One region of the Gracilibacillus sp. JCM 18966 genome, then DNA from elsewhere that is predicted to be linked to it. Evidence: predicted binding sites of a transcription regulator. Region 1 holds the regulator's gene; each other region holds the start of a gene.

Region 1 (8,239 bases):
ATCAAGCGATTGACAAAGGAGTTATTCTTTCTAAGAAAAAAGAGCTAGCGATTAAAGAGACAATTAATGATCATAAAATGATTATGGAATTCATGAAAAATCGTAATCCAGAAGGTGCAAAAAGCGCCATGAAAATACATATTCTACACGCTATGAAGGAATTAGGAATTGAATAAGGATATATGGCATCTTGTTAAGCACAGGATGTTTTTTTGTGGCAAAAGTAAAGCCTATAATGATAGAAATTTTTTAAGACCTCATACAACACTATTGACAGCAGACAACTGTCGATATAAAATACATATTACATATAAAAAATACAGGGGTGTGTGCAGATGAGAAGAAGTGATACGATTAAGATTGGGGTAGATCGTGCCCCTCATCGTAGTCTTTTGTATGCTACAGGAAAAGTAAAAGCAAAGGATTTGGGGAAACCATTTATTGGTGTTTGTAACTCTTATATTGATATTATACCTGGTCATGTTCATTTACAAGAATTTGCGAAAGTAGTAAAAGAAGCCATTATTGAAGCAGGTGGTATTCCATTTGAATTCAACACAATTGGTGTAGATGACGGTATTGCGATGGGGCATATTGGTATGCGTTATTCCTTGCCAAGTCGTGAATTAATTGCAGATAGTGCAGAGACAGTAATCAATGCTCACTGGTTTGATGGTGTATTTTACATTCCGAACTGTGACAAAATTACACCAGGTATGTTAATGGCAGCTGCTCGTACAAATGTACCTTCTGTTTTCGTCTCAGGTGGACCGATGGAAGCTGGTATGAGTTCAAGTGGAAAACAACTCTCCTTGACATCTGTTTTTGAAGGTGTCGGTGCATATAAAGCTGGTAAAATGACGGAAGAAGAATTTAACGATATCGAAGCGAATGCTTGTCCGACATGTGGATCTTGCTCTGGTATGTTTACAGCAAACTCGATGAACTGTTTAATGGAAATGCTAGGCTTAGCCCTTCCAGGAAATGGTTCGATTGTCGCTACTAGTGAAAAACGTAAAGAACTAATCTACGAAGCAGCAAAACATTTAGTTCGTATGATTGAAGAGGATGTAAAGCCTCGTGATATTATTACAAAAGAAGCAATTGACGATGCATTTGCACTAGATATGGCAATGGGTGGTTCTACCAACACGGTATTGCACACACTTGCCATTGCTCGTGAAGCAGGTATTGAATATGATCTTGAAGACATTAATAAAGTTGCTGAACGTGTGCCATATCTTGCGAAAATTATGCCAGCATCAGATATTTCGATGGATGATATTAACAGGGCTGGTGGTGTAAGCTCGATCATTAACGAATTAACGAAGATACCTGGTGCCATTCATCCAGAACGCTTAACGATTACCGGTAAAACAATGGGTGATCTTGTCAGCGACTATGAAATTACAAATAAAGAAGTTATTCGTTCAATTGACAATCCATATAGCCCTGTTGGTGGTTTATCGATCCTATTCGGAAATATCGCTCCAGAAGGTGCTGTAATTAAAGTAGGTGCTGTAGATCCTTCTATCAAAGTGTTCGAAGGTGAAGCTATTGTATTTAACTCTCAAGATGAAGCACAGGCTGCAATTGATGATGGCACTGTGAAGGAAGGGCATGTTGTAATCATTCGTTATGAAGGACCAAAAGGTGGGCCGGGAATGCCAGAAATGCTAGCACCTACATCGGCTATCATGGGGCGTGGCTTAGGGAAAACAGTGGCACTTCTAACAGATGGACGCTTTTCGGGAGCATCACGTGGTATTTCCATTGGTCATATATCTCCAGAAGCGGCAGAAGGTGGTCCAATTGCGTTAATTGAAAATGGAGATATTATCAAGATCGACTTACCTAACCGTACATTAAATGTAGACTTATCCGATGAAGAATTAGCAGAACGTAAAAAATCACTAAAACCTTTTGAGCCTAAAATTAAAAATGGCTGGTTGGGTAGATATTCTAAACTCGTAACAAATGCTTCCAAAGGTGGCGTTATGAGCATCTAATATCATTATCTTAATTAACGAATAAACGTTTGGACATTTCTCCAAACGTTTATTTTATATGTTAATTTTTACACAGCAGAAATATAACAAAAGACTAATTGGAGAAAGTACAGAAAAAGGATGGAGAATGCTATCTTAAATATTTTTGAGGATTGGGAGAAAAAGTTAGAAAATGATGAATGGTATTTTCAAAATGCCTATGAGAATCTGGTCGAGGGATTAACTTCTGAAGAGGCATTTCTTCAGATTTCAGCTATTATCCATATTTTACTGAAGACAGTAGACTGCTTCTTATTAAGTGAAGGCGTGGAGATTTTAATAGGGATCTATCATATAGCAGACACCACCCAAGTTCACCCCTTTTTTGAAGAAAAAAGGGTGGATATAGAACATCATCTTTCTAAACATGGTGATCAACATGCCCAAGAGGTATATGGTGCATTAAAGCGACGCACTTACGCATGACCTAAAGAACCTACCATTTATTGACAGGTTTCTGTTTTGTTTTCCTCACCACTAATTAGTTCCTCTATCATATTCCTCACCTTACTACGAATAGCGGGGTTGAAGTATCTTCGTTTCTCTTCCTTTCCTTTGCAAATAAATGTATATTCGGTAAACGTGCCATCTTTGTCAGATAAGATAACTTGTATATTTTCCTTGTACATTTCTTGTTTTAACAATCGTCTTTCGGCGGTAGCTTTGATCTCTAATCGATGCAGTAGTGCCAAATAGGGCTCATTAATTTTAAAAGGGGATAATTTTTCCAATCGCTTAATGTCAGATTGGATGACTTGAATGGTCATCGTGAGAAATAAGAATCGTGTTGCTGTTTTAAATTCTTGTTCACCAATGTATCTCATTACACTCACTCCTCAGGTAACAAACATATGTTCCTATTATAGTCGAATCTCTATATTTTATGCAATGTAAAATAAATAGTTAATTTTACAAATCTTAACAAGGATTCTGAGAATAAATGGCGAATAATATAATATCTAGAAATCATATCAGGAGGAATATGTATGAGTTTAAGTATTCGAAAGCATGAACAAGAAGGTCTCCCGCATGTGATTACAAAAGAAGATATAGACCGAAAAATAGAGGAATTAGACATATTATTTGAGGAAACGGAACATAAGTTAGAACGAGATTAAAACGTATATATTGTATAAAAAAAGAGGCTGGGACAAAACCCCAGTAGATAAAAAATAAACGTGATGCCGTCACTCAGCGTAGTGATGGTATCACGTTTTTATATTTCTTCGAAATTTATGTAAACAAAAAGGACACCTTTTGATAGAATTAAAGTGACCAAACCATAATTCAGAAAGGGTGTCCTTATGTTTAAACATTATACCATGAACCAAGTTGTTTTGCCTTTAGATTTAGAAGTTAAACTACGAAAAAATGATATTGCTTTTGCCATTAATGAATTAGTGGAAAGCATTCCGGAGGAAGCGTTCAAGAGTTTTCTACGAAAAACTGGTTGTCCTGCTTACCATCCTCGCATGATGCTGAAGATTATCTTATGCGGCTATACGCAGTCAGCTTTCTCAGGAAGAAAGATTGAAGCGATGTTAGTAGATAGTGTTCGAATGATGTGGTTAGCTCAAGGTCATGAACCAAGTTATCGTACCATTAATCGATTCCGTTCCAATCCTTTGGTTGAAGAATTACTAAGGGAATGCTTTGTTCAATTTCGTTCTCATTTAGTGAAAGAAGATTTAATTGAGGAAGAAGCTATTTTTATTGATGGCACAAAGATTGAAGCGAATGCAAATAAGTTTACGTTTGTGTGGCGGAAGTCTGTGGAGAAATACAGTTCTAGCCTGATTAAAAAGTCGAATCAAATGTATGATGAACTACTAGAGAAGCAAATCATCCCAGAAATAAAACGAGAAAATCTTGAGGAATTATCGACAGAAGAAATGGAAGAAGTAGTGGAAAAACTTGATGAAAAGATAAAAGAATATGATACAAGAATTGAAGAGAATAAAATTGTAAGTGAACGAAAACAATTACGTAGTGAACGGAAGCTACCAAAGCAATCTCGCAAGCACTTTATGGATTTTATACAGCGTAAACATAAATATCAAAAAGCTATGAAAATCTTTGGAGATCGCAACAGTTATTCCAAAACAGACCCAGATGCCACGTTTATGAGAATGAAAGATGATTATATGAAGAACGGTCAATTAAAAGCAGGCTATAATATACAGATCGCGACCGAAGGTCAGTATACTTTAGCCTATGATGTTTTTGCGAATCCTACGGATACGCGAACCTTCATTCCATTTCTCAATCATATAGAAAACAATTTCTTTGAATTACCTAAATACATTGTGGCCGACGCCGGATATGGTAGCGAGCAAAATTATGAAGATGTCCTCGAACAAAGAAAAAGAATACCTCTCATTACATATAATCAATACCGAAAGGAGAAAAAAAAGAAGCATAAAAATAACGCTTTTCATGTAGATAATTGGGCGTACAACAAGGAAGACGATACATATACATGTCCAAATGGCAAAAGAGTGTCGTTTAGCTATGTGTCTAATCGAACAGATAAATATGGTTATTCCCGACAGTACAAAGTGTATGAGTGTGAAGATTGTACTGATTGTCCTTTACGTTCACTTTGTACGAAAGCAAAAGAAGGAAATAATCGGAAAGTTCATTACAATGAAAAGTGGGAAACTCAAAAAGAATATGTGAGAGCGAAGCTTTCAGATGAGAAAACTGGTGAAATATACGGTAAACGTAAAATCGATGTGGAACCAGTTTTTGGATTCTTGAAGGCTAATTTGGGTTTCACTCGAATGTCTTTAAGAGGCAAAGACAAAGTTAAAAATGAATTAGGATTTGCGTTTATGGCGGTAAACTTGAGAAAGTATACCGCCAAGGATGGAAAACTTTTGTTGAAAATAGAAAATAAACAAACAAAAAGTGTCTCTGAACAAAATAAATTGTTCAGAGACACTTTTTATACTTTTTTGGCTAGTTATGTCCCAGCCCCTTTTTCCTTTTTATAAATGACGATACAACCCAACCACTTTACCTAAGATGCTCACATTATCGTAAATAAGTGCATCCATTGTAGCATTTTCGGGCTGTAATCTAATATGATCCTTTTCTTTGAAGAATCTTTTTACAGTTGCTTCACTATCTTCAGTCATAGCTACCACAATTTCCCCATTTTGTGCAGTGTTTTGTTGTTTAACAATCACTTTATCACCATCTAATATTCCAGCCTCGATCATACTGTTTCCTTCAATTACTAATACAAATAATTGGTCACTGTCATGTGTGTCAGTGCTTGGAATCGGAATATATTCTTCAATATTTTCAACAGCGGTAATAGGAAGACCTGCCGTAACTTTACCAATGACAGGAGCAAACATTGCTTCCATTTGAGGAATATCTGCCTCCCCTTCTTGAGTTAGTACTTCTATAGCACGAGGCTTTGTTGGATCTCGACGAATATATCCTTTTTTCTCAAGTCTAGCAAGGTGGCCATGAACAGTAGAACTAGAAGCTAACCCAACGGCTTGGCCAATTTCTCTAACAGAAGGAGGATAACCTTTTAAATCGACCTGTTCCTTGATATAGGCAAGGATTTGCTCTTGTCGTTTTGATAAATTTGTCATTTATGAAACTCCTTTTGCGTATGATTTATTAAAAATAGTATATCATACCATTTCTAAATTCACAAACATTCGTTCGAAAAAAACACTTGACAGGAACTTCTGTTCGTATATAATAAAAGTACGAACAGAAGTTCTATGGAGGGGTAAAAATGTTAAAAAAGTTATCGAAAATTGACTTATTTTATTTATTTTCTTTTGTTATAGTGCTTATTTTCTTGTATAGTTCTATTATCTTTAGTATTTAAGGAGTCGTAGTCCGTGCATGCCATTATATACAGTAGAGTTAGTACAGAAAAGGATACCCAGTCAACGTCATTAAAAAGGCAAACAGAGGAGTTAATAGAGTTTGCTAAAAAAAGCAATATAAATGTAGTAAAAATAATCAAAGAAAAGCAAAGTGGCTATGAGGTAGAAAGAGAAGGGATTTTTGATATGCTCGAAGCATTTCAAAGAAAGCAGGCAAACCTTCTACTTATCCAAGACGAAACAAGATTAGGTAGGGGAAATGCAAAAATTGCCTTATTACATCAAATAGCTAAGCTAGAGGTAGACATCTATTCATTATCGCAAGGTGGTAAGTTAGAGCTTTCTGAAGGGGATTCCATGGTCTTACAAATAGTATCTATTGTAGAGGAATACCAACGAAAGCTACATAACGCTAAAATAAAAAGAGGGATGAAAAAGGCAGTCCAAAATGGTTATAACCCAGCAGACAACCTAACTAATCAACATCTCGCTAAGGGAAGAGAACGAAAGGAATTTCCAATCGATGAAGTAGTTCGGTTAAAAGGAAATAAGCTAACCTTTCAAGAGATTGCATCGATCTTAAAAGGGATGGGCTATGAAGTTTCTAAGGCCACGATCCATAGACGCTATCAAGAATACATTATGCTTGAAAAAAATAAAAAAAATAAATTACAATGAAGAGAGTATACAATTGTGAGTATGCTCTTTTTCTAATTTTGAAAAAGGTTATACCCTAGTAATCAAAAAAAGGAGCTTAAAAATGCTTTCAAAGGAAAAAATTGCTCGAATTAATGAGTTGGCCAATAAAGCAAAAAAAGACCGCTTATCTGATAAAGAAAAAGAGGAACAACAACAGCTACGTCAAGAGTATTTGCAAAATGTGAGAAAATCATTTAAAAATCATATGAAAGGGATGACAGTCGTTGACCCAAATGGAAATGATGTGACACCAGAGAAGCTTAAAAAACTTAAATCCAAGAAATAGTGTACACTATTTCTTGGATTTAAGTACATCATTTCAAATAGTTACGAGAAAAAAACACCTTTTTTCGCATATATACTTGTCTTATTTGGCATTTCGTTATAGGATTATAGATGTGCGTACATATTTTGCTTATTGAAAGGGGATAATTACATGTCAAATCAAGTTGAACAAATGTCGATAAATACGATTCGAACTTTGTCAATAGACGCAATTGAAAAGGCTAACTCTGGTCATCCAGGTTTACCTATGGGTGCAGCACCAATGGCTTACACTCTATGGACAGAACATATGACACATAATCCGAAAAGCTCAAAATGGTTTAATCGTGATCGCTTTGTATTGTCAGCAGGTCATGGTTCCATGCTTTTATACAGCCTGTTACACCTTTCCGGTTATCAAGTTACTATTGAGGACTTAAAAAATTTCCGTCAATGGGATTCCAAAACTCCTGGACATCCAGAAGTGCATCATACGGATGGGGTTGAAGCGACAACTGGTCCGCTTGGACAAGGAATTGCTATGAGTGTTGGAATGGCAATGGCTGAGAAACACTTGGAAGCTAAATATAACAAAGACAATTATAATGTAGTAGATCATTACACTTATGCCCTTGTAAGTGATGGGGATTTAATGGAAGGTATTTCTCACGAAGCGGCATCATTAGCCGCTCACTTAAAGCTAGGCAAATTAATTGCACTTTATGATTCCAATGATATTTCTTTGGATGGTGAATTAAATAAATCCTTCTCCGAAAATGTAGCAGGTCGTTTTAAAGCATATGGCTGGCAAGTAATCTTAGTAGAAGATGGTAATGATACGAAGGCCATATCAGAAGCTATTGCGAAAGCCAAAGAAAATACGGATCAACCAACGTTAATTGAGGTAAAAACCGTTATTGGTTATGGTTCACCTAACAAATCTGCCTCTTCTGCATCTCATGGTGCCCCATTAGGAGCAGATGAAGTGACCTTAACAAAAGAATTTTATAAGTGGGAGCATGAACCATTCCACGTTCCAGACGAAGTATACCAAGATTTCCAAACTAAAATTGTGGATAAAGGCGAATCTGAAGAAAAAGCATGGAACGAATTATTTGCTTCTTACAAAAATGCTTTTCCTGAACTAGCTAAAGAGCTAGATGATGCAATTCAAAATAAATTGCCAGAAAATTGGGATAAAGACCTTCCTGTATATAAGGCAGGAGAAGATACAGCCGCTACACGTGCAACATCTGGTGAAGTATTAAATGCTATCGCTAAAACTGTACCATCCTTATTTGGTGGAAGCGCTGATTTAGCAGGCTCTAATAAAACTAACTTAAAAGATGCTGGTGATTTCTCTGCAGCAGA
Region 2 (8,239 bases), 440 kb from region 1:
ACTGTCCCTGGGCTGTATGCCGTTGGAGAGACTGCATCTACTCGTGTGCATGGGGCAAACAGACTTGCGAGTAACTCACTATTAGAGTGTATAGTGTTTGCCAATCGGCTAGCTGATTGGTTAATAAAGAAAAAAGAAACCACGTCAATCATTCAAGCATCCCGTTCCTATAATCCGAGCACAAGAGAATGTATTGATTTACCGACAATCGCAGAGATACAGGCTAAAATGATGAAATATGTAGGGATAGAGCGTGAAGAAAAAGGGCTCAAGAAAATATTAGAATGGCTCCGTTCTTACCAAGTTCACCATATCTCTTCTATCACAGATAAATTTTATTCTAAAAAACAAATAGAACAGCTTCATATGACGACGGTTGCTTGGTTGATCGCATCATCAGCCATCGAACGAAAGGAAAGCAGAGGAGCACATTATCGATCAGACTATCCTAGTAAAAATGATGGGCAATGGGGAAATCGTAGAATTATCCGTACATTTCAACAAAAAGCAAATATAAATGTGTCAAATCAAGCTATTGAAAGGTGATTATGCTAATGAATAAATGGAGTTTAAGGAAGAAATTAGAGGATTTTCTGGAGGAGGATATCGGTAGTGGCGATCCATCAACAGCGTTTTTATTTGACAATGGTCAAATAAAACGAGGGGCTTTTATAGCAAAGGAAGGAGGCATTTTCGCAGGATCCGATATATTATTGGAGGCCTATCATCTTCTAGATTCTGAAATTAAGGTTGAATGTTGGAAGGAAGATGGCGAGCCGTTAGATCGTGGGGACACCATTGCGACCATCACAGGTAATCCAATTGCTTTATTGTCTGGGGAGAGAGTCATCCTTAATCTTATTCAACGAATGTGTGGCATTGCGACTATTACGAATCAAGTTGTACATGAATTGAATAATCCAGCTATTCAAGTATGTGATACTCGAAAAACTACACCAGGATTAAGAATGCTGGAAAAATATGCCGTTACCTGTGGTGGTGGGGTGAATCATCGCTTTGGTCTTTATGATGGCGTGATGATCAAGGATAATCATATTGTTGCAGCTGGTTCGATTAAAAAAGCAATTAAACAAGTTAGAGAGAAGCTTGGACATATGATGAAAATTGAAGTAGAAGTGGAAACAGAACGCCAGCTTGAAGAGGCAATTTTAGCTAAGCCCGATATTATTATGCTCGATAATATGGAACCAGCTTTGATTAAAACGCTTATTAGTAAAATACCAAAGTCTATCCTTACCGAAGCCTCTGGAAATATAACGATTGATAATATACGTTCCTATTACGATACAGGCGTTGATTATATTTCGTTAGGATTTATAACGCAATCTGCAAAGGCATTAGATATTAGTTTCCAAATGGAGGAGGAATAAGCTTGAGTATAGCAACACTATTTATGGAGAACCAATTACCAGAAGAATATAAACAATTATCATCAGAGGAAATGGAAGAAAGAATTAAACAAATAAAAAAAAGACTTGGGAACGATTTATTTATTCCAGGGCATCACTATCAAAAGGATGAAGTGATTCAGTTTGCTGATGCGACTGGTGATTCTTTGCAACTAGCTCAAATTTCAGCCAAACAAGCTGCAACGAATATCGTGTTTTGTGGAGTTCATTTTATGGCAGAGACAGCAGACATCCTAACAGAGGAGAATCAACAGGTACTGTTACCAGATATGCGAGCTGGCTGCTCGATGGCAGATATGGCAGATGATGTCCAAACAAAGGAAGCGTGGGAGACATTGCAGGGAATTTTTGGTGATACGATTTTACCTTTAACATATGTCAACTCTACTGCTGCAATCAAAGCTTTTGTGGGAAAGCATGATGGTGCTACTGTTACTTCATCAAATGCGAGAAAAATGGTGAGATGGGCATTAACGCAAAAGGAAAGGTTATTGTTTTTACCAGATCAGCATTTAGGTAGGAATACGGCTTATGATCTGGGTATCCCACTTGATGAAATGGCAGTATGGGACCCCATTAATCGAAAGCTTGAATTCACAGGAGAAGTAGGTAGAATTCGAGTTATTCTCTGGAAAGGACATTGCTCCGTCCATGAGAACTTTACCATAAAAAATATTGAAAATGTTCGAAAGAATCACCCCAATATAAACATAATTGTACATCCAGAATGTAAGCATGAGGTCGTTCAATTATCTGATCTAGCAGGTTCGACAAAATATATAATTGAAACAATCGAGATGGCAGAGGCTGGAACGGAATGGGCAATTGGAACAGAGATGAACCTCGTCAATCGAATTATTCAACAACATCCTGATAAAAAAATTATTTCCTTAAACCCATATATGTGTCCATGTCTTACGATGAATCGAATTGACTTACCACATTTGTTATGGTCATTAGAGCAGATAGAAAAAGAGAATTCTCAAAATCAAATTAAAGTAGATAAGCAAATTGCAAAAGAAGCAAAGAAAGCTCTTAATCGTATGCTTATCCTTTCATAAAATGATTATGAATATAGTAGATATCTTGTATTTTTTGCAAGATATCTTTTTCATTTCATTCAACATTTTAGGCTAATTGCATATGTTGTTAAAGAAGACCGAAAGCTCGAGATAAACGCCTATTTATACTTAATAATGGGAAAGGAGTATTAGCATTGAAAATTCACGTTGTGCAAGAAAATGAAACTCTTTGGAAGATTGCGCAAAAATACGGGGTGGATTTTGAAGAATTGATAGCAGCTAACCAGCAAATATCGAATCCTGATATGATCATGCCTGGAATGAAAATAAAAGTCCCTACAACTGGGGATAAAAAGCAGCAAACTGCCCCGTCAAAAAAGGATAAGCAAGAAGTAAAACCAGCTCCTCAGCCACAAAATCAAATTTTACCGGAGATTAAAGAGGATGAGGAACAGAAATGGGAGCCATTAAAAAAGGAGATGCCTTCATTGCCAATTCATTTTAATAAGCAACAACCTGCACCGAAGGAGAAACAACAGCCATTAATGCCAATACAACCAACACCAGGTCCTGATGTGGACTTGAAATGGACACAATTTAATAAAGATGTGATGGAAACAAATATTAATCAATTTCTACCTGTCAAAGATCAAGTGGCAGGAGCACAGGAAATGCCCAAACCAGAAATGCAGCAACCGATGATGCCACCACATCATCATCACATGCCAATGCCACATCATCCTTGTCATGCCCCATGTGTTTCTCAAGATGGAATTCCTTACGGTTTTGGTAACATGGGCCCAATGCAAAATCATCCGTTTCCTGATCATTTTGGCGGGCAAGTTATGGGACAACAGACACAAATGCCTGCCTCCAATCAGCAAACATGGCAACCAAACAATGGTATGAATCAAGGTCAATGGGGACAATGGGAACAACAAATGCCTCACTGGCAACCAATGCAACAACCTAATATGCAACAAGGACAAATGCCACAACAAGACCAGGTTATGTCAGAACAGCAAATGATGCCGATGTATGGCATGCCAAATAATCAGCAAATGTCCCCACAGTATGGTATGCCCCAACCAATGATGCCACAATACGGTCAAAATACACCTCATTATCCGCAAGCTCAGCCTTATGGATATCATAAGAAGGATTGTGGATGTGGGAACCGAGAAGGATAATTATACAAAGGTGATTCTAAATGGATCACCTTTTCACTATTTATTTCATCTTGGACTATGCTACTTTGTGAAGTCCTGTTTCTAAAGATGTCTCCCTCTAAAACATTAATAAATTCTTGGTTTAGACCAGTTCTTAATGAGAATAATACATGATCTTAGGATACGAGTGTTTTCATATCTTGTTTCGTATGATAAAGTTAAAAGGAGAATTATTTGACTGCTGATAGATTACAAGGGGTGAAAGACATGGCAGGACATTCTAAATGGAAGAATATACAGCGCAGAAAAAATGCACAAGATGCGAAGCGCGGAAAGATCTTTATGAAGCATGCAAAGGATATCTACCTTGCTGCAAAACAGGGTGGTGGAGATCCAGACATGAACCCATCTTTAAGACTTGCTGTAGATAAGGCGAAGGCGGATAATATGCCGAATGATAATATTGATCGTGCGATTAAAAAAGCAACAGGTGCATTAGATGGTGCAAATTATGAAGAGCTAATCTATGAAGGTTATGGTCCTGGAGGTACTGCTGTCATGGTAGAGGTACTAACAGATAATCGTAATCGTACAGCCTCAGAGCTACGACATGCCTTTAGTCGAAATGGTGGTAATCTAGGCGAGAATGGCTGTGTCGCATTTATGTTTAATCGAAAGGGCTATATTGTAATAGAGCAAAGCACAACAGATGCTGATGAAGATACAATAATGCTTGAAGCAATAGAAGCTGGAGCGGAAGAAATGGAAGCAAGTGATGGCGCATTTGAAATATACACAGATCCAGAAGAATTTGGGTCTGTAAAAAATTCCTTAGAGGAGAGTGGATTCACTCTCGAAACAGCTGAAGTTACGATGATTCCAGAAACTTTATCCGAGGTTGACGAAGCAGCAGCTGAGAAAATGGTGAAGCTTGTGAATATGTTGGAAGATATGGAGGATGTTCAGGAAGTCTATCATAACTTAGATGCTGATGAGGATATAATGGCACAACTCTAAAAATCAGGTACTTACCTGGTTTTTTATTATGGAGAAAAATATGGAAAGTGCATCGCCGAATGAATGAAGCTTTTTCTCGAGTATGTGGTTAAAATTACTAATAGTTGGACATTCTAATAGTAACCTAGTTTGAATGGAGGATGGAAAATGAGTAAACTATGGTTATCATTGAATGTTCTAGTATTAGTTATGATAGGGTGTTATTTTATCTTTGAAAGGAACGATCCAATGGAAGAAATGGAAACATCCCCAGTAGTAGCGAAAGAGCCACATACAATAGAGCTTAAATTAGAGAAAAAATATATAGATGGAAAAACGGAAGTCGAAGAAACAACAACCAAGATTTCATCAATGGAGGATTTTTGGTCACAGTACCAGCAATGGACATTGGTAGAACAAAAACAGGGATATATACATTTTAAGCAAGATGTAGATGATATTTCTCCCTATTTAAAGACATATGGTTATTTCGGAATTGATGATGGGGTGTTGACGATTTTCGAGGGCATTCCTGTTCATGAAGAAGTCATTCAATCCTTTTATCATATTGATACAAATGAGCTAGAAAGTCACTTGCTTGAGGATTTAGAGGACGGTATCAAGATCAAAACAAAAGAAGATTATCAACAAGTGATTGAAACCTTCCGTACCTATCAAATATCTGAACCTGTAAATAGTTGAGCGATCCTAGATCGTTCAACTATTTTGACTTTCCAGAGCCTTATGAGTCCTTTTGTACTAAATTCATCAATCATGTATGATAGATATAGAGAAGATTTCTTGCTTGTAACTAGGCAATGAGCTATGATATATACGAACATATGATTGACAAAAGATAAGGTGGCAGACAAAATGATTGCATATATTAGGGGAATTATCGACGAAATAACTGAACAAGCAGTACTAATAGAAACAAATGGTATCGGATATGAAGTAATATGTCCTAACCCATTCCAGTTTCAAGCAATGCTCGGGCAGAAGGAAAAGATTTATACTTATCACCACGTCAGGGAGGATGCCCAAACTTTGTATGGCTTTCAAGAGCCAGAGGAAAAGCAATTATTCGCAAAGATATTAAATGTTTCAGGTATTGGGCCAAAAGGGGCGCTGGCTGTTCTAGCCTCTACTTCTGTTATGGATTTCGTAACGGCTATTGAGCAGGAAAATGAGAAATTCCTGACGAGTTTCCCCGGTGTAGGGAAGAAAACGGCAAGACAAATGATTTTAGACTTAAAGGGTAAATTACCTTTTGAATATCATGTAGAGAAACAGGAATCAACAACGACACAAAAAGATATGGATCCTGCGTTAAATGAAGCAATCGAAGCATTGAAGGCACTAGGCTATTCAGATAAAGAAATTAATCAGATTAAACCACGATTAAAGGAAGAAAAACAGACTGAACCAGATGGCTACATCCGCAAGGGACTTGCCTTAATGATGAAGCAGTAGAAAGGGAGATAGCAAATGGACGATAGAATCATCTCCGGAGAAATACAGGAGCAAGAGGCATTGGAAGAGCTTAGTCTCCGGCCAAAGCTATTAAAACAATATATTGGTCAACATAAAGCAAAAGAAAATTTAGCGATTTTCATTGAAGCAGCGAAAATGCGTAACGAACCTTTAGACCATGTTTTACTATATGGACCACCTGGGCTCGGGAAAACAACGATGGCACAAATTATCGCAAATGAGATGGGTGTTCAATTTAAATCAACATCAGGTCCTGCAATAGAACGTTCCGGCGATTTGGCGGCAATCTTGTCATCCCTCGAAGTAGGCGATGTATTATTCATTGATGAAATTCATCGATTGCCTCGCGCAGTGGAAGAAATCTTATATCCAGCTATGGAGGATTTTTGTTTGGATATCGTCATTGGAACAGGTCCAAGCGCACGTTCTGTTCAATTAGATCTTCCACCATTTACTTTAATTGGTGCTACTACCAGAGCAGGGTTGCTCACTGCCCCACTAAGAGACCGATTTGGTGTCCTAAGCCGCCTAGAGTTTTACGAAATGGTGGATTTATGCGCAATTGTGGAAAGAACAGCTGATATTTTTGAGGTCAAAATTGATAAACAAGCGGCATTAGAGGTTGCACGTCGATCTCGAGGAACTCCTAGAATTGCAAATAGACTATTAAAGAGAGTTCGCGATATTTCTCAGGTTACTGGAGAAACTTCGATTTCAAAAGAGACAACACAGCGGGCACTGAAAATGCTACAAGTTGATGATGCCGGATTAGACCAAATCGATCATAAGCTATTACTTGCTATGATTGAGAGCTTCCAAGGAGGCCCAGTAGGACTAGACACGATTGCAGCAACAATTGGGGAAGAATCGCAAACTATTGAAGATGTTTATGAACCATTCTTGCTACAGCAAGGGTTTTTACAGCGTACACCTAGGGGGCGTTTGGTAACAGCGAAGGCCTATCTTCACTTTAATATGGAGGTGCCTCATACTTGACGGATATTGGCAAAATCTTTATTGTAATAGGAGTTATTCTCATTATAGTAGGGTTATTGTGGGGATTTGTCGGGAAATTACCAGGTGATATTAGTTTTAAAAAGGGGAATATTTCCTTTCATTTTCCAATTATGACATCTATCGTTGTCAGCATTATCCTAAGTCTGATATTTTACTTAATAGGACGATTTAAATAAAAGGTTAGATTTACTAAGAGGAGTCACGAAATGAAGATTGATGATTTTGATTTTGAATTACCAGAAAAGTTGATTGCACAAACACCATTAAAAGACCGTTCAAGCTCACGATTAATGGTATTAAACAGAGAAATGCGCACCATTTCCCACCATCACTTTTATGATGTATTAGATTTTTTGGAAAAGGGCGATTGCCTTGTACTGAATGATACAAAGGTGTTACCAGCACGGTTATTTGGTACAAAAAAAGATACTGGAGCAAAAGTGGAAGTATTACTCCTTACCCAAATGGAACAGGATGACTGGGAGGTATTAGTCAAACCCGCTCGCAAAATCCAAATAGGTACAGAAATTAGTTTTGGTGATGGAAAGCTTCGAGCGATTTGTGTTGATACTAAAGAGCATGGTGGCCGCATTCTTCGGTTTCGTTATCAAGGAATTTTTTATGAAGTATTAGATGAGTTAGGGGAAATGCCGCTTCCACCTTATATTAAAGAACAGCTGGAGGAGAAAGATCGCTATCAGACGGTCTTTGCTAGGGAGCAAGGGTCTGCCGCGGCTCCAACAGCAGGCTTACACTTTACTGATGAATTATTGGAAGAAATAAAGCAAAAAGGTGTGGAGATTGCCTTTATTACATTGCATGTTGGCTTAGGAACTTTTCGACCTGTAAGTGTGGAGGATGTTACGACACATGAAATGCATGCAGAATTCTATCAAATGACAAGTGAAACAGCAGAGCAGCTTAATAAAGTAAAAAAACGCGGTGGTCGTATTATATCAGTAGGTACTACTTCAACGAGAACACTTGAAACGATCGCAAGAGATACGGGTGGAAATTTTGAGGAGCGAAATGGCTGGACAGATATCTTTATCTATCCACCATATCAATTTCAAGCAATAGATGGATTAATTACAAATTTCCATTTGCCAAA
Region 3 (8,239 bases), 480 kb from region 1:
TCGACTACATGATCAAGAACAGGATTCTGTTTTTCAGCTTGGGGGAGAAGGGGTCATGGTTCTTGGTGTCCTACCAAGAACGGTTGCTGTTACCTTAGGATTGAAGCCAAGTGAACGAATTGTGAAGGTTAATGGAGAAAAAGTAGAAACAGAAAATCAGTTTTATCACGCAGTACAAGCAAATCGTGCATTTTGCAAGCTTTCGATTAAAGACACTAATGGAGAGGTGCGATTTGCGCAGGCTGCCCTTTATGAAGGAGAGCACCATGAGCTCGGAGCGTTATTTGTAAAAGAATAACATGTGTGCTGATAGGTCGACGCTTTTGATAAAATCTAGAAATAGTCTATATCTTGGTTATCTCAGTAAGCAAGCTGGGTATAGCCGAGATATATTTTTTTATCTTGGTGATCTCACTAATCAAACCTACTTTAACCAAGATAAATTCTTTTATCCTGCCTTGCAACAACTCATTATGTCAAATTATATTATAAAAAAAATCCTCGAATATAAGCTACCCCCAAAAATTAGACTAAATATCTAATCTTCGGGAGCAATTCCATATTCAAGTTTAAAATTGTAGCAATTCTTTTAATTCGTCTTCGGAGAGTTTGGATAATAAGGTTTCGCCAGGCTGAATAATTTGCTCCACTAATTCCCGTTTTTTATGCTGGAGCTGATAGATTTTCTCCTCAATCGTTCCCTCTGTAATAAAGCGAATGACTTGGACCACATTTTTCTGTCCAATGCGATGGGCGCGACCTGCTGCTTGTTCCTCTACTGCCGGATTCCACCAGAGGTCGAATAAGATGACTGTATCTGCACCAGTTAAGTTTAGACCTGTACCACCGGCTTTTAATGAAATTAAGAAGAATCCATTTTCCCCTTCATTAAATGCCTCGGTCATTTTCATCCGTTGATCAGATGGTGTCGATCCATCGAGATAAAAACAATTAATTTCTGCCTCTTCTAGTGCATTGCGTATAATTGTAAGCATACTCGAAAATTGAGAAAAGATAAGCGCCCTTTTTCCTTGAGATTTCAGATCTTTCACTAATTCTAATAATTCTTCCAGCTTTCCAGAGCTTCCTTGATAATTTTCAAGGAATAAGCTCGGATGACAACAGATTTGTCTTAATCTTGTGATACCTGCTAAAATCTCTATCTTACCTCTATCAAAAGTACCTTGTTCAATCGTTTTATCTAAATTTTGTTGTATCCGTTGTAAATAAGCTAAATATACCTCTTTTTGTGGCTTAGTTAATTCAGAATATTGAACAGACTCGATTTTTTCTGGAAGCTCATCCAATACATCTTTTTTTACACGTCGTAAAATGAATGGTCTTGTAATTCTTGCAATATAGCTGGAGTCTAGGTTGCTGAATGTCTTTTTGCTACCAAAAAGACCAGGTGAGATCGTATAGAAAATGGACCAAAGCTCCTCAAGTGAATTTTCTATCGGTGTACCACTTAATGCAAAAAATTGTTTAGCTTGTAAGGAACGAACGGCCTTTGCTGTCAAGGTTAGGTGATTTTTGATGGCTTGTGCCTCATCTAAGATAATACAATCAAACCTGCTATCCTCATATAAATCTTGATCCTTTCTTAAAGTGGGATAGGATGTGATTAAAATATTCGTATCCTTATTCCTTTCTAATAGGCTTTCCCGTTGTGTCTTGGAACCGATGATAACCGCCGAACTGAGAGTTGGTGCGAATTTTTCGATTTCCTTTTGCCAGTTGTATAGCAAGGAAGCCGGTGCGATAACCAATGCCTGATATCGATCTGCTGTCATTTCTACTTCTGATAATAGGTAGCTAATCGTTTGTAATGTTTTTCCAAGTCCCATATCATCTGCCAGTATGCCACCTAAATGGTAATGGGACAAGGTTTTCATCCATTGAAATCCAGTAATTTGATAATCACGCATTTCTGCTTTGAGCTTATCTGGAAGCGAAAACTCTAATTGTGCAGGGTTTTTAAGCTCTGTTAGCATTTTCTTAAAGGCATCTGTGAAACGATGCTTGTTAGCCTCCAGCAGCTCCTCAATTTGAAAGCTTCTTGCTGCGGGAACACTGATTTGTCCCTCTTGTAATTGTTTTTTGGTTAAATGTAATTGCTCCTGTAAGCGTTGAAAGGATGAGAAATCCTCAGATTCGAGTTGTAATAATGCGCCGTTCGGTATTCGATAAAACCGTTTTTTCTCAATTAATGCTTGTAGTATATTTGTGACATGTTCCTCTGTAATTCCTTCGATATCAAATGTGATATCTAGCATACCCTCGGAAGGTTGATAATCTACCATAGAGTTTAACGTGTAATGTGATGGATCAATGATCATATTTTTAACTTGGGATGAAACCAAGACGGTAGCTAGCTGCTCTAATGCTTCTAAGCCATCGTGAAGAAACTGATAGATAGCTTCCTCTTGAAACAAAAACATGGCTTGATTAATCTCGATAAAACCACTATCGCGCAAGAGAAGGATTAGTTGCTCTTCTCTTACAGGATCTCTTTTTACAATTCCTTCCCCAATGATTTCATCTTTTAATGGGTAAATAGTTGTTTCTCCATATTGAAAGGCAATATCTAATCTGATAGCCCCTTCCACTTCCTCTACCCACACCTTGCCTTTAAGGGGATTTGTGTTTAATTGTTTAGACATCCGTTCTGTCATTTCCAGTTTCCCAACTTGTTCGAATTGGGGCAGAACATTTCGAACAAACGTATCCATTTCAGATGGTGAAATAAGTTGTTTTTTCTTAGATTGAAGTGGAACAATTCGAAATAGCTTCTCTAAAATTAACTTTTGCTTATTATTCATCTTATAAATATGATGATCTTTAATTAAATAGCGATAGCTTTCCAGAAAATAATAGGAGCTTAAATCAGACATTTCTAATGAATAAGCATTTGATTGTAAATAGTCAATTTTAAATTCTAACTGTTCGGTCATTTCGCTAAATTCAATCGAACTAAATTCTCTGTTCAGCTCTTGTTTAAATGTATGATTCGTATTCGATAGTTTTTTCAAAAATAGATCACTAACACTTGGTGGTAAATAAACACTTCTTGGTTGCTCCATTTTTAGTGTATAGCTATTACCAAATAGCCTTTCTTGCTCATAACAGGACAATAATAGCTCGATTAATTCCTTGTCATATGAAGGAAAAAAATGTTGGGATGGAAAATAGGTAAAGGAATGGTTGACTTTATAGGATTCCCCCATTAGCCATGCCTTAAAAAAAGAGCGAATATCCCGTATGACATAAGGTCTCTTGTCCCCTATTTTTAATTCTAAAGCTAAGGCATATTGCGTATTTTTATTTGCTCGTTTTAGAATAAGTTGAAATTCGGTTTGGAGCATTTGTGGCGATCCATCTGCTTTCTTCTGTTCACGGAAGGTGTGAAGTAATTGCTTAGCAAATAAATCTGTATCTTGAGTAGGAGCGGAACGTGTATCACGGTCCACCGCATATCTCCTTCGATTCGATTGAGCATCCTGTGTGATAGCAAGTAAAACCGCTGCAATATGTTTACACGTCTCATGTGATGCAAATGCTGGACAATTGCAGGTGGTTTCTATATCTAAATTGTCTGTAAAATAGATGCGAATCGTATATACCTTTGCTCCTTTTACTAATCCTCTCCACGAATTTGTAGAAGGGTTGTAGGACAGGCCGTAAACCTTACCATCTTTATAATATTGAAGTCCTCTATGATAAAAACGATCACCAGTTAATTGGCGAATCGATTGTTCGTTCATTTGTATGTGTTGCATAAAATCCCATCCTTATCAAACACTTTTGCAAACCATCATTATATTATAACAAGAAAAATAACGGATTTCATCATGATTGACTTTTGATCAATAAACTGCTATTTTTAACTATCGGAAAAAGTTGACGTTATAAGTAATGAAATCAATAAATCGGTGAAAGAGGGATTGGAATGGGATTACAGGAAGAGGTTCAAAAGCGCAAGACCTTTGCGATTATATCTCACCCTGATGCAGGGAAAACGACCATGACAGAAAAATTACTTTTACAAGGGAATTTGATTAGATCGGCAGGAACAGTGAAAGGGAAGAAATCTGGGAAATTTGCCACATCAGATTGGATGGAAATCGAAAAACAGAGGGGTATCTCGGTAACGTCAAGTGTGATGAACTTTGAATATGAAGGATTGAAAGTTAATATTCTAGATACACCTGGGCACGAGGATTTCAGTGAGGACACGTATCGAACATTAACCGCTGTTGACTGTGTTGTGATGATCATCGATGCAACGAAAGGGATTGAGGCACAAACGATTAAGCTTTTTAAAGTCTGTAAAATGCGCGGAATTCCTATTTTTACTTTTATTAATAAATTAGACCGAGAAGGTAGAGAACCACTTGATTTATTAGACCAAATTGAGGAAGTATTAAATATTGAGACATATCCAATGAATTGGCCTGTTGGTATGGGGAAAAGATTTTTAGGGATTTTGGATCGTTATCATGATCAATTTATTCGGTTTAATGGAAATGAAGCGGAGACGTATATTGATTTAAAGGATATGGATCTAGAAGAGAATAAAGAGATTAGCGAACATCCGACTTACAAAGAAACATTTGAGGAGCTGGAATTATTAAATGAGGCTGGTGATCAGTTTTCCTTAGAACGGGTTCTCCAAGGTGAGCAAACTCCAGTATTTTTTGGTAGTGCATTAGCACCCTTTGGTGTGGAAGTATTCTTTGATACTTTTATTAAATTAGCCCCTGCACCAGGACCGCGAAGAACGAAAGAAGAGGTAATCCACCCTGATTATCCAGATTTTTCAGGCTTTATCTTTAAAATCCAAGCAAATATGAATCCTCAGCATCGTGATCGAATTGCTTTTTTACGTGTTTGCTCAGGGAAGTTTGAGCGGGGAATGAATGTACAGCTAGCTAGAACAGGAAAAACCATTCGATTAGGCCAAACACAGCAGTTCGTTGCTTCATCTCGTGATACAGTAGAAGAAGCCTATCCTGGTGATATCATTGGAGTATATGATCCGGGCTCTTATCGGATTGGAGATACGTTGTTAGAGGGAAAGAAAACCTTTGAATATGATGAATTACCACAATTTCCACCAGAGCTATTTCAACGTGTAACAGCAAAGAATGTCATGAAGGCTAAACAGTTTCGAAAAGGAATTGAACAGCTGGTACAGGAGGGAGCCATTCAGCTGTTTCGTGGTTATCCAACGGATTCTTACATTATAGGTGCAGTTGGTCAGCTTCAATATGAAGTATTTCAGCATCGTATGAAGCACGAATATAATGTCGAGGTCCTGCTTGAATCAATCGGTGATAGAATACCACGGTGGTTGAAGAAGGAGCAAGTAGATCCAGCATTATTTGATGAGCGTAATTTACTTGTAAAGGATCGTGAGGATGAGTTTCTCGTTTTATTTAAAAATGATTTTGCGTTAAGATGGTTTATAGATAAACATGCGGATATTGAGTTAATTGATTTGTTTGAAGTGAATCAGTATGACCAAGCGACGTGATGTAAGAGGAAGCACAGCTATAATTCGATAGCTGTGTTTTTGCTATGGGATGTTTTGACGTTCGCTAGTTGGTTATAATGAAAAATATAACTACACGAACGAATATTTGTTCGCTTTTTGTTGGAAGTTAGTGTATAATAGAGAATATGTTGAATGGAGGTATCACGATGGAGCAAAATGTTTTTTCACTAGAATCGCCTTACAAGCCGCAAGGGGATCAACCAAGCGCGATTAAGGAATTAGTCTATGGAGTAGAGAAAAAGAAACGATATCAAACATTATTAGGAGCTACAGGTACAGGGAAAACCTTTACCATCTCTAATGTTGTAAAAGAAATAAATCGTCCAACTCTTGTTATCGCCCATAATAAAACATTAGCTGGACAGCTTTATAGTGAATTCAAGGAATTTTTTCCGAATAATGCAGTCGAATATTTTGTTAGTTATTATGATTACTACCAGCCAGAAGCATATGTGCCATCAACAGATACCTTTATTGAAAAAGATGCGAGCATTAATGATGAAATAGATAAGCTTAGGCACTCTGCTACTTCTGCATTGTTCGAACGGAATGATGTTTTAATTGTAGCAAGTGTTTCCTGTATATATGGTTTAGGTTCACCTGAGGAATACCGTAGTCAAGTTCTTTCTTTACGAGTGGGAATGGAGAAGGAACGTGATGAATTATTGCGAACACTTGTTAGCATCCAATATGCACGGAATGATATAGATTTTCAGCGTGGAACATTTCGTGTACGGGGCGATTCGGTTGAAATAATTCCAGCCTCAAGAGAAGAGCATTGTGTCCGTGTAGAGTTCTTCGGTGATGAGATTGACAGAATTCGTGAAGTTGATGCTCTAACAGGTGAAATTATCGGAGATCGAGAACACATTGCTATATTTCCAGCTTCCCACTTCGTCACAAGAGAAGAGAAGCTAAAGGTTGCAATGGAAAACATTAAAAAGGAATTAGCCGATCAATTGAAGAAGTTCCGGGAAGAGGATAAATTATTGGAGGCACAAAGACTTGAGCAAAGAACCAATTATGATCTCGAAATGATGGCAGAGATGGGCTTTTGTTCAGGAATTGAGAACTACTCCCGTCACCTAGCAATACGAGATGCAGGCTCTACTCCTTATACATTACTAGACTATTTTCCGGAGGATTCCTTAATCGTAATTGATGAATCTCATGTTACCTTACCGCAAATAAGGGGAATGTATAATGGAGACCAGGCAAGAAAGCAAGTATTAGTAGATCATGGATTCCGATTGCCATCTGCTTTAGATAACCGACCACTAACCTTTCAGGAATTTGAAGAAAAAGCTAATCAATTTATCTTTGTTTCGGCAACACCTGGGCCATATGAGCTCGAACATACGCCAAAAATGACGGAGCAAATTATTCGTCCAACTGGGCTTTTAGATCCTAAAGTAGACGTTCGACCAATCGATGGACAAATAGATGATTTGATTGGGGAAATTAATCAAAGAATAGCACGTAATGAAAGAGTGTTGGTTACGACATTGACGAAAAAAATGTCCGAGGATTTAACGGATTACCTAAAAGAAATTGGAATGAAGGTAGCTTATCTACACTCTGAAATAAAAACATTAGAGCGGATTGAAATCATTCGTGATTTACGTGTTGGTAAATACGATGTTCTAGTAGGTATTAACTTGTTACGTGAAGGGTTAGATATTCCTGAGGTCTCCTTAGTGACGATATTAGATGCTGATAAAGAAGGCTTTTTAAGATCAGAGCGTTCGTTGATTCAAACAATGGGAAGGGCTGCCCGAAATGAAAATGGAAAGGTCATTATGTATGCAGACAAAATGACCGACTCTATGCAAAAAGCGATTGACGAAACCTATCGTCGACGGGAAAAGCAACAAGCATATAATCAAGAGCATGGCATTACACCACAAACGATTAAGAAAGAAGTTCGTGATGTGATTCGAGCAACGATGGCAGCAGAGACAGAAGAAGCGTATGGTGAGGAAACACCGAAACTAAAGGATATGACAAAGAAAGAGAAAGACAAGCTAATCGAAAAAATGGAAAAAGAAATGAAGCAAGCAGCAAGAGAATTAGACTTCGAGCGAGCAGCAGAGCTTCGTGATTTAGTTTTAGAATGGAAAGCAGAAGGGTGACATTCAATGGCAAAAAAAACAATATCGATTAAGGGAGCACGTGCCCATAATTTAAAAAATGTATCCATAGAGATCCCTAAGGATAAGCTCGTCGTTTTAACTGGTTTATCAGGATCAGGTAAATCATCACTAGCTTTTGACACAATCTATGCAGAAGGACAGCGCCGGTATGTTGAGTCTTTATCTGCCTATGCACGTCAATTTTTAGGACAGATGGACAAACCAGATGTCGATGCAATTGAAGGATTATCACCGGCCATTTCGATTGATCAAAAAACAACCAGTAGAAATCCTCGTTCTACCGTAGGTACGGTCACGGAGATATATGACTATATGAGACTACTGTTTGCACGTGTCGGGCACCCCGTTTGTCCTCATCATGGGGTTGAAATCACTTCACAAACGGTCGAGCAAATGGTTGACCGAATATTGGAATATGAAGAAAGAACCAAACTTCAGATCCTGTCTCCAGTTGTGACTGGACGTAAAGGAACGCATACTAAAGTATTAGAAGATCTCCAAAAAGAAGGATATGTTCGACTACGCGTAG
Region 4 (8,239 bases), 330 kb from region 1:
CCTTTTGACAAGTAAGATCTTAATTGATCGACCTTATTTGTTTTTTCCCACGGGAATTCTGTGTCTGTCCGTCCGAAATGGCCATATGCGGCAGTTTGACGGTAAATTGGTCTTCTTAAATCAAGCATTTTAATAATACCTGCTGGACGCAAATCAAAATGCTCGCGAACTGCTGCAACAAGTTCTTCCTCCGTATATTTCCCCGTACCAAATGTATTTATGGAGATGGATACAGGCTGTGCCACCCCAATTGCATAGGCAAGTTGAACTTCACATGCTTCCGCTAATTCAGCTGCAACAATATTCTTTGCTACATAGCGTGCTGCATAAGCGGCAGAGCGATCCACTTTTGTTGCATCCTTTCCACTGAATGCTCCACCACCATGACGTGCATAGCCACCGTAAGTGTCTACAATTATTTTCCTTCCTGTAAGTCCTGCATCTCCCTGGGGACCACCAATTACAAAGCGGCCTGTTGGATTGATAAAGTATTTTGTCTCCGTATCTAAGAGTTCTGCTGGAACAATTGGGTTAATAACAAATTCTTTTAAATCTGCTTGAATTTGCTCTAGTGTTATATCCTGATGATGTTGAGTAGAGATAACAATCGTATCAATTCTAATCGGTTTGTCATTTTCATCATACTCAACGGTGACTTGTGTTTTACCATCTGGTCGCAAATAACTCAGCGTACCATTTTTTCTTACGTCAGATAATTGCTTAGCTAACTTATGTGCCAAACTAATTGGAAGTGGCATTAATTCAGGTGTTTCATTATTAGCATAACCAAACATTAATCCTTGGTCTCCTGCACCAATTGCCTCGATCTCATCATCTGACATTTTACCTTCTCTTGCCTCTAATGCAACATTAACACCACCAGCGATATCTGCTGATTGTTCATCAATGGCTGTTAGCACTCCACACGTCTCTGCATCGAAGCCATATTTTGCTCTTGTATAACCGATTTCTTTAATAGTATTGCGAACAATTTTAGGAATATCAACATACGTGCTTGTAGAAATTTCTCCAGAAACAAGAACTAATCCTGTTGTGACAGTCGTCTCACAAGCTACTCTAGCATTGGGGTCATTTTTCACTATTTCATCTAAAATCGCATCAGAAATTTGATCACAGATTTTATCAGGATGACCCTCTGTGACTGATTCTGATGTGAATAATCTTCTATTTTCTGGCATTATCATTTTTCCTCCTTCAACACTTTCCATTCCAATTGAGCACTTTGATTCTGTCTTTTCTATTTATGAATTCTTAATGTTCTCTTCTAACTCTCTATCTACTACTATACCGTTTTTATCGACAGAATGCACGAAAACCCAATCACAATTAAACCGATTTATTTAGTTGGTTATAAAAACATTATTTTAAGCTAATCAAACAAAATGAAGAGAAACCTACTCCAAAATAAGTACGCTTCCCTTTATGGCATACGTCTCCACACTGTTTTATCGTATCGGAAGTGGATAATAAAGTCAATTTATTTTTAGTAACTAGCTTCTTTCTGATGGTTGCTGGAACGATGTCTATCTAAAAAATCCGAGCCTTGTTAAGGCTCGGACAAAAAAAAGAGGCCTGCTCGGATAGCAGTGCGCTGACGGACATTAAATACTTAAATAAAGCAAACTTAGCTTCTTGATTGATTTGAATTAATCAAAAGCTTTTCTTTCACATACTGAATGCTATAGGTTAAAACATCATCTTTCATAATGAAACTAAAGGCCATATTTGATTGAATATCTTCTGGTAACGAATCTAATAAAATAGGTCCTGCTGTTTCAAAATAATGATCGTTTTTGGCTAAGCCACTTATTTCAGCATAATAAATATTTTTGGTTAGTTGATCATGCTTCCCTTTGACATAATATTGGCCAATATAGGTTAACTGATCAACCTCTCCTCCCGTCTCTTCATGTACTTCTCGAATAGCAGCCTCGGCTGCTGTCTCATTCTTTTCTACTTTTCCACCAGGAAACTCTAGTCCACGATCGAGGTGTTTCGTTAGTAGCCATTTGGATTGATAGCGACAGATAACCCAAACATGTTTTGGATTTTTATTAAAGGGATGATCCTCAAAGGATAGCTGTATCTTATTGTGATAATAATCATAAAAAGTTTTCATACATCTATTTTACCTCTTATGAATCTACATGGCTAATCTTAACTATTTTCCATTGATTATTGATTTTTTTAAACTGAATATTAATCATATAATTGCCATATAAATCTGTTTGATTTTGTTGACTTATTTCTACTATATTCCCATCTAATCTTGTTCTCTCATAGTTGTTTTCCTTTTGGAACCATGGTGGTGTTTCCGTTGGTACAATATATAAGCCATCTTGCTTTTCTTGATAATAGTATTCTACATAAGGCAAGGCTACTTCTTTTGTCGTTATTTTTTCAAAAGCTTGAATCAGCTCTTCTTTTGTTTGATAGTGAATAATCTTGTTGTCGCCATCTATTTCCTGTACTAATGTTTGCATAAATTTATCGGTTAGCTCGACAATGGTTTCATGGGATAGTTCTGTTTGTTTTTCTTCCTTTACTAGTTGCTTGATATCCTCAAAGTTGGCATTGTTTAAACTTTGTTGTTTGTAGGCATTGTTTTTTCCAGTTGCTAGACTTTGATCGGTGTTGTATTGGCTAACAATCATGATCGCAAAAATAAGAAGTATTCCTGTTGTCAATGTTACCAATAATTTCTTCAATGCTCTCCCCCCCATCTTATATTACTATTACCTTTTTTCCTATTAAATTAAACCTTTATTACTAGATATTTATTTAAAATGAATACTTTAATTAAAAAGACGATTTAGAGAGAGAAAATGTTTCATTTTTTTATTTATTATTAATAAATCAGTTCTCTTTACCTATATTGTATTTATCCATAGCTGCTTTCGTCTCTTCATCTGCTAGTTCATATATCATTTGATAAACACCTTTTATCCCTTCATCATATGCATCGTTTTGTGGATCATTATGATAAGGGGTAAAAGGGATATGTGCTCGTACATAAGTGCTTAGATCTGCATCATGTATTTCATCAAATTTTAGTCTAAGTAATGTGATTTCTTCATCGTTTGCTTGAATCACAAATTCTGCATTACCACCATATGGGATGTGAGATATTTCTTGGGTACCTATATTAACATAATATTTTTTCTTTTCCATTGTTTTCACTCCTTCTCGATAGTTATATGTTAGAAGAGGGAAAACATACTTAGTAAAACTTGCCTTTCTAAAGGCATAAAAAATCCTCTATCTCTAAACAGATAAAGGATTTTCTTTATTACACAGTTTGCATTTGCTTTTGTTTGGATTCTTCGACTGCTTCTTTAATTAAGCAGCGTCCACGTCCATGTGGTATACACATCGGTGTTCCGAACATTGGGTCATACATCACATCACACTTCATTTGAAAAACATCATGTACTAAGCCACAATTAATTATTTCTTCTGGCTTACCTTGCGCGTAAACCTGCTTATCCTTAATTGCCACAATATGGTGAGCATAACGACAAGCTAGATTTAAATCATGTAGAACCATTACAATCGTACTTTTTCTTTTTTCATTTAGTTCAAACAATAAGTCTAATATTTCAATTTGATGAGTCATATCAAGATAAGTCGTTGGTTCGTCCAATAAAACCGTATCTGTACCTTGTGCCAAAGTCATCGCAATCCACGCACGTTGACGTTGCCCGCCTGATAAGGAATCCACCTCACGATCTTTTAATGCCGTCATATTCGTTGCCGATAAAGCTTCATTGACTGCCTGCTCATCTTCTGGAGACCAACGCTTGAACATCGTCTTATATGGATGACGTCCTTGCTTCACTAATTCTTCAACGGTTAATCCTTCTGGACTTGTTGGGCTTTGAGGCAAAATCGCTAGTTGTTTTGCTACTTCCTTTGTAGGTATTTTGGCAATGTCTTTTCCGTTAAGTACTACATCACCATCTTTTGGCTTTAATAAACGCGCTAATGATCGTAATAATGTTGACTTACCACAACCATTTCCGCCGATAAAGACAGTAATTTCACCCTTTGGAATAGCAATATCTAAATCATCTATAATAATTTCTTCTCCATAACCTAATGTTAAATCCTTTGCTACTAATGTTTCCATTCTGGAACCTCTCCCTCGCTTACGTTCGTTCGCAAACCTTTGTGTTATTCCTTAAATGGTTAATCGTTCCATTCTCTAAGTATCTTCTACTTTTTAGTGTAGTGGGTTTCTGCAAAAATGTCAATGATAATCTTTATCAATTATGAAGGAGTTTTTTATTAATATTTAATTTCCATATTTTGTTTCTTCTTATTTCCACTTCTTTGTACTATACTAATAGAGAACACACGTTCCTTTTCGTGTTAAAAATCCAAGAGGAGAGAACATCAATGGATTATCATACTTTTCCGAGAAATAACATCCTATGTATTGATATGCGTTCCTTCTATGCTAGTGTCGAGTGTGTCAAGCTAGGGCTTGACCCCATGACGACAATGTTAGCAGTCGTTGGAGATAAAACAAGATCCGGTAGCATCATACTAGCTGCTTCTCCAGCATTAAAACAGCGGTATGGAGTAAAAAATGTCAGTCGCTATTTTGAATTACCAGAGGATCCAAATATTCATATCGTGCAAGCAAGAATGGGGGATTATGTAAAAGTATCGATTGAAATTACTAAATTACTCTATCGCTATGCTCCACGTGAAGCTATTCATCCATACTCTGTCGATGAAATGTGGTTAACCGTTAATGGATTGGAAAAGATATATGGTAATGCCTATCAAATTGCACACATGTTAAAAACAGAAATTTACGAAACGATGGGACTCACTTGTGCTATTGGGATTGGTGATAATAAATTTTTAGCAAAAGTAGTAATGGATTTATATGCAAAGAAAACGGGGATTGCTACATGTCGATATGAGGATGTCGAAGCATTGCTTTGGCCTGTAGAAGTAGAAAAAATTTGGGGGATTGGCAGTAGACTCAAAAAGCACCTTCAACGCATGGGGATTTTGACATTAGGACAATTAGCACAACACCCTTTAGAACAATTAAAGAAACGCTTTGGTATTATGGGAGAGCAACTATATTGGCATGCTTGGGGGATTGACCTCAGTCCTATTTATACCGAAGCAGAAAAGGAAGAGCAAAAAGGCTTTAGTCATGGAATTACATTATTAAGAGATTATTCCGAAGAAGAAACCTATGTCTGCATGTTAGATTTATGTGAAGAAGTAGCAAGACGAACTCGAGCGAGCAAAAAGGCTGGACGCACAATCCATTTAAGCATTGGATATGCAAATAATCTTGGCGGATTCCATCGCTCGCGTTCTCTTGACTTACCTACTAATGTTACGATGGACATTTATCATGTTTGTTTACAGCTTTTCCATGAATTCTATGACCATCATAGTAAAATCCGCCGTGTCACCGTTAGTTTAAATAATTTATATGATGATATAGAGACACAGCTCCAGCTATTTGAAGATAAAGGAAAGAAGAAGGATATTGGTTATGTGATGGATACCATCCGTGATCAACATGGGTCCACCGCGATTTTGCGTGCAACTAGCTATACAGATGCGGGTATTACGATCGAACGCAGCAAAAAAATCGGTGGTCATTATGCTTAACCATTTCTCTCCTCTATCCATTTCTTCAGTTGGTGGCGCTGCAATTTATTGGTAGCATTACGAGGAAGAACATCAGTAAAAAATATTTGTTTCGGTATTTTAAACCGGGCTAGTCGGCTCCGACAATGTTTTACAATATCGTCTTGAGTCAAAGCCCCATCCCTTTTAACAACAAAAGCAACAGGGACCTCTCCCCACACTGGATCAGGAATACCGACAACCCCGGCTTCTGCAATAGTAGGCATAGACAATAGGCAGTCCTCAATTTCAGCAGGATAAATATTTTCCCCGCCAGAAATAATAAGATCACTTCTTCGATCAACGACATACAAAAAGCCTTCCTCATCTTGATAACCGAGATCACCTGTCAAAAACCATCCCTCTTGAAAGGAAGCAAGATTCGCTTCTTCTCGCTTATAGTAGCCATCCGTGACCATTGGACCTCTGACAACTATTTCTCCTATCTCATTCACAGCTGCCTGTTTCCCATTTTTTCTAATCTCTAAGCTAGCAGAGAATAAAGCGTGCCCTGCAGACCCAATTTTTCGCAAAGCGTCATGCTCATTTAATGTTGCAATTTGCGAAGAAGTCTCTGTCATTCCAAAGGTTTGTACAATCGGAACATCAAGAGCGCGGGCTTTTTCTAGTAATGGCTGCGGAGCCGGTCCACCTCCAAGAAGCATGCAACGAAAATTTTTAGGGTAGCGTTGCTTACCTAGTAATTGTAATAATCGCATACACGTCACGGAAACAACAGAGACAATGGAAACACCCTTGTCTATAATAGCCTGATGTACTATTTGTTCATCAAACCTTTCTAAAAGGTAAACTGGCATTCCATAAATAATCCCTTTTAGAATAATCGATAAACCACCAATATGAAATAATGGTAAACAGGCTAACCACTTATCTGTTGATAATAATCCTAAATTCAAAGCTGATGCAACCGCACTTGCCCAATGATTCTTATAGCGATGCATGACAGCTTTTGCCGTTCCTGTGGTCCCTGATGTAAACATCATCGAACAGAGCCCCTCCATTTTAATCGAAGATGGAAGCGATATAGACATTGTTTCTAATTCTCTTATTTGATTAAACGTATACGAGGTAGTCGATAATTGCTTGGCTTTAGATCGATAATAAGTACTAGTAAGCAATAAATCAACATCAGCAGCCTGGCACTGTTTTTCGATTTCCTTTTCCGTAAGCCGTGTATTTAGAAAAACAACTGGTGCTTGTATATAGGTACAAGCTAAAAAGGCGACGACCATTTCAACCGAATTGCCTGATAATATGCCGATATGTTTTTGTTTACAAGCGACATTTGCGAGTTTTTTTGCAAATAGTTTTGCTTCTTGCTGTAACCGAAAAAAAGTCCATTGTTCTCCTTCAGGCGTTTCAATAGCTAAAGCATCTGGGCTTAATGCTACCCTTTTGTCTAACCAATGCTCCATTACCTCACTCATAGGAACCCTCCTTTATTATCGTCATAGATAAAACCTAGTTTCATACTTATGAAACTAGGTTTCGTCTTTCGGTTTACCATCTAAGAAGACGGAATCATGTTATTAAGGAAAACGTGGGAACTTTTTGAAGTCTGGCTTACGTTTTTCTTTAAACGCATCGCGTCCTTCTTTCGCCTCATCTGTTGTGTAATAAAGTAAAGTTGCATCCCCGCCCATTTGTTGAAGTCCTGCAAGTCCATCTGTATCTGCATTAAATGAAGCTTTTAGGAAACGTAAGGCAGTTGGAGATTTCTCCAGCATTTCTTCACACCATTGAATGGTTTCTTCTTCTAATTTTTCTAATGGGACGACCGTATTTACAAGTCCCATATCTAGTGCCTCTTGTGCGTTATACTGACGGCATAAATACCAAATTTCACGCGCTTTCTTGTGTCCCACTATACGAGCAAGCAACCCCGCACCATAACCAGCGTCAAAACTACCGACTTTAGGGCCTGTTTGACCAAAAATCGCATTGTCTGCAGCAATGGTTAAGTCACAAACAACATGTAATACATGCCCGCCTCCGATAGCAAAACCTGAAACCATTGCAACAACCGGTTTAGGAATGACACGAATAAGTCGTTGTAGGTCCAAGACATTAAGGCGAGGAATTTCATCATCCCCAACGTATCCTCCGTGTCCGCGCACCTTCTGATCTCCACCGGAACAGAATGCTTTGTCACCAGCACCTGCAAGAACAATGACACCAATGCTTGCATCATCACGAGCATATGTAAAAGCATCGATCAATTCATTTACTGTGTGAGGACGGAAAGCGTTACGTACCTCTGGCCTGTTAATGGTTATTTTGGCAATACCATTGTAAGTTTCATATAAAATATCATCATATGTGCGTTCACTAGTCCATTCGACTGTCATAAGATGTCCTCCTTCTTGAAATAGAACTCATCTACTATTGTACCAAAAATCTCTGATTGTTCCACATGAATTGCATGTCCACTGTTTGGCACAACATATAAATAACTATTTGGTATCCTTTTCTCCATTTCTATGCCAATCTGAACAAACTTTTGATCTTTTTCACCAACTATAATGGCTACAGG

The links. The regulator LexA, encoded in region 1, represses DNA repair genes until DNA is damaged. The targets are predictions, from matches to a motif close to CGAACATATGTTCG.
Region 2: a site for LexA is predicted at 5,453-5,466, ahead of ruvA (Holliday junction branch migration protein RuvA). Genes of this name have one in related genera too.
Region 3: a site for LexA is predicted at 5,636-5,649, ahead of uvrB (excinuclease ABC subunit UvrB). Genes of this name have one in related genera too.
Region 4: a site for LexA is predicted at 4,169-4,182, ahead of ACZ5N5_RS17960 (DNA polymerase IV). Genes of this name have one in related genera too.

Annotation. Positions count from the first base shown of each region.
Region 1 is NZ_AP043883.1:3,347,324-3,355,562, reverse strand. It holds gene ACZ5N5_RS16285 (FadR/GntR family transcriptional regulator) at 1-176, shown strand, start outside; gene ilvD (dihydroxy-acid dehydratase) at 336-2,009, shown strand; gene ACZ5N5_RS16275 (ABC transporter) at 2,130-2,474, shown strand; gene ACZ5N5_RS16270 (hypothetical protein) at 2,492-2,872, opposite strand; gene ACZ5N5_RS16265 (hypothetical protein) at 3,035-3,166, shown strand; gene ACZ5N5_RS16260 (IS1182 family transposase) at 3,353-5,044, shown strand; gene lexA (transcriptional repressor LexA) at 5,039-5,659, opposite strand; gene ACZ5N5_RS16250 (YneB family resolvase-like protein) at 5,918-6,583, shown strand; gene ACZ5N5_RS16245 (DUF896 domain-containing protein) at 6,666-6,890, shown strand; gene tkt (transketolase) at 7,041-8,239, shown strand, end outside.
Region 2 is NZ_AP043883.1:2,905,279-2,913,517, forward strand. It holds gene nadB (L-aspartate oxidase) at 1-546, shown strand, start outside; gene nadC (carboxylating nicotinate-nucleotide diphosphorylase) at 555-1,391, shown strand; gene nadA (quinolinate synthase NadA) at 1,415-2,491, shown strand; gene safA (SafA/ExsA family spore coat assembly protein) at 2,647-3,642, shown strand; gene ACZ5N5_RS13945 (YebC/PmpR family DNA-binding transcriptional regulator) at 3,889-4,638, shown strand; gene ACZ5N5_RS13950 (BofC C-terminal domain-containing protein) at 4,786-5,319, shown strand; gene ruvA (Holliday junction branch migration protein RuvA) at 5,491-6,090, shown strand; gene ruvB (Holliday junction branch migration DNA helicase RuvB) at 6,106-7,107, shown strand; gene ACZ5N5_RS13965 (DUF2905 domain-containing protein) at 7,104-7,304, shown strand; gene queA (tRNA preQ1(34) S-adenosylmethionine ribosyltransferase-isomerase QueA) at 7,335-8,239, shown strand, end outside.
Region 3 is NZ_AP043883.1:3,831,127-3,839,365, reverse strand. It holds gene ACZ5N5_RS18775 (PDZ domain-containing protein) at 1-298, shown strand, start outside; gene ACZ5N5_RS18770 (DEAD/DEAH box helicase) at 570-3,779, opposite strand; gene ACZ5N5_RS18765 (peptide chain release factor 3) at 3,950-5,536, shown strand; gene uvrB (excinuclease ABC subunit UvrB) at 5,704-7,689, shown strand; gene uvrA (excinuclease ABC subunit UvrA) at 7,696-8,239, shown strand, end outside.
Region 4 is NZ_AP043883.1:3,676,793-3,685,031, forward strand. It holds gene metK (methionine adenosyltransferase) at 1-1,199, opposite strand, end outside; gene ytkD (RNA deprotection pyrophosphohydrolase) at 1,646-2,140, opposite strand; gene ACZ5N5_RS17945 (hypothetical protein) at 2,157-2,729, opposite strand; gene ACZ5N5_RS17950 (hypothetical protein) at 2,878-3,192, opposite strand; gene ACZ5N5_RS17955 (ABC transporter ATP-binding protein) at 3,311-4,150, opposite strand; gene ACZ5N5_RS17960 (DNA polymerase IV) at 4,420-5,667, shown strand; gene ACZ5N5_RS17965 (o-succinylbenzoate--CoA ligase) at 5,664-7,133, opposite strand; gene menB (1,4-dihydroxy-2-naphthoyl-CoA synthase) at 7,236-8,054, opposite strand; gene menH (2-succinyl-6-hydroxy-2,4-cyclohexadiene-1-carboxylate synthase) at 8,051-8,239, opposite strand, start outside.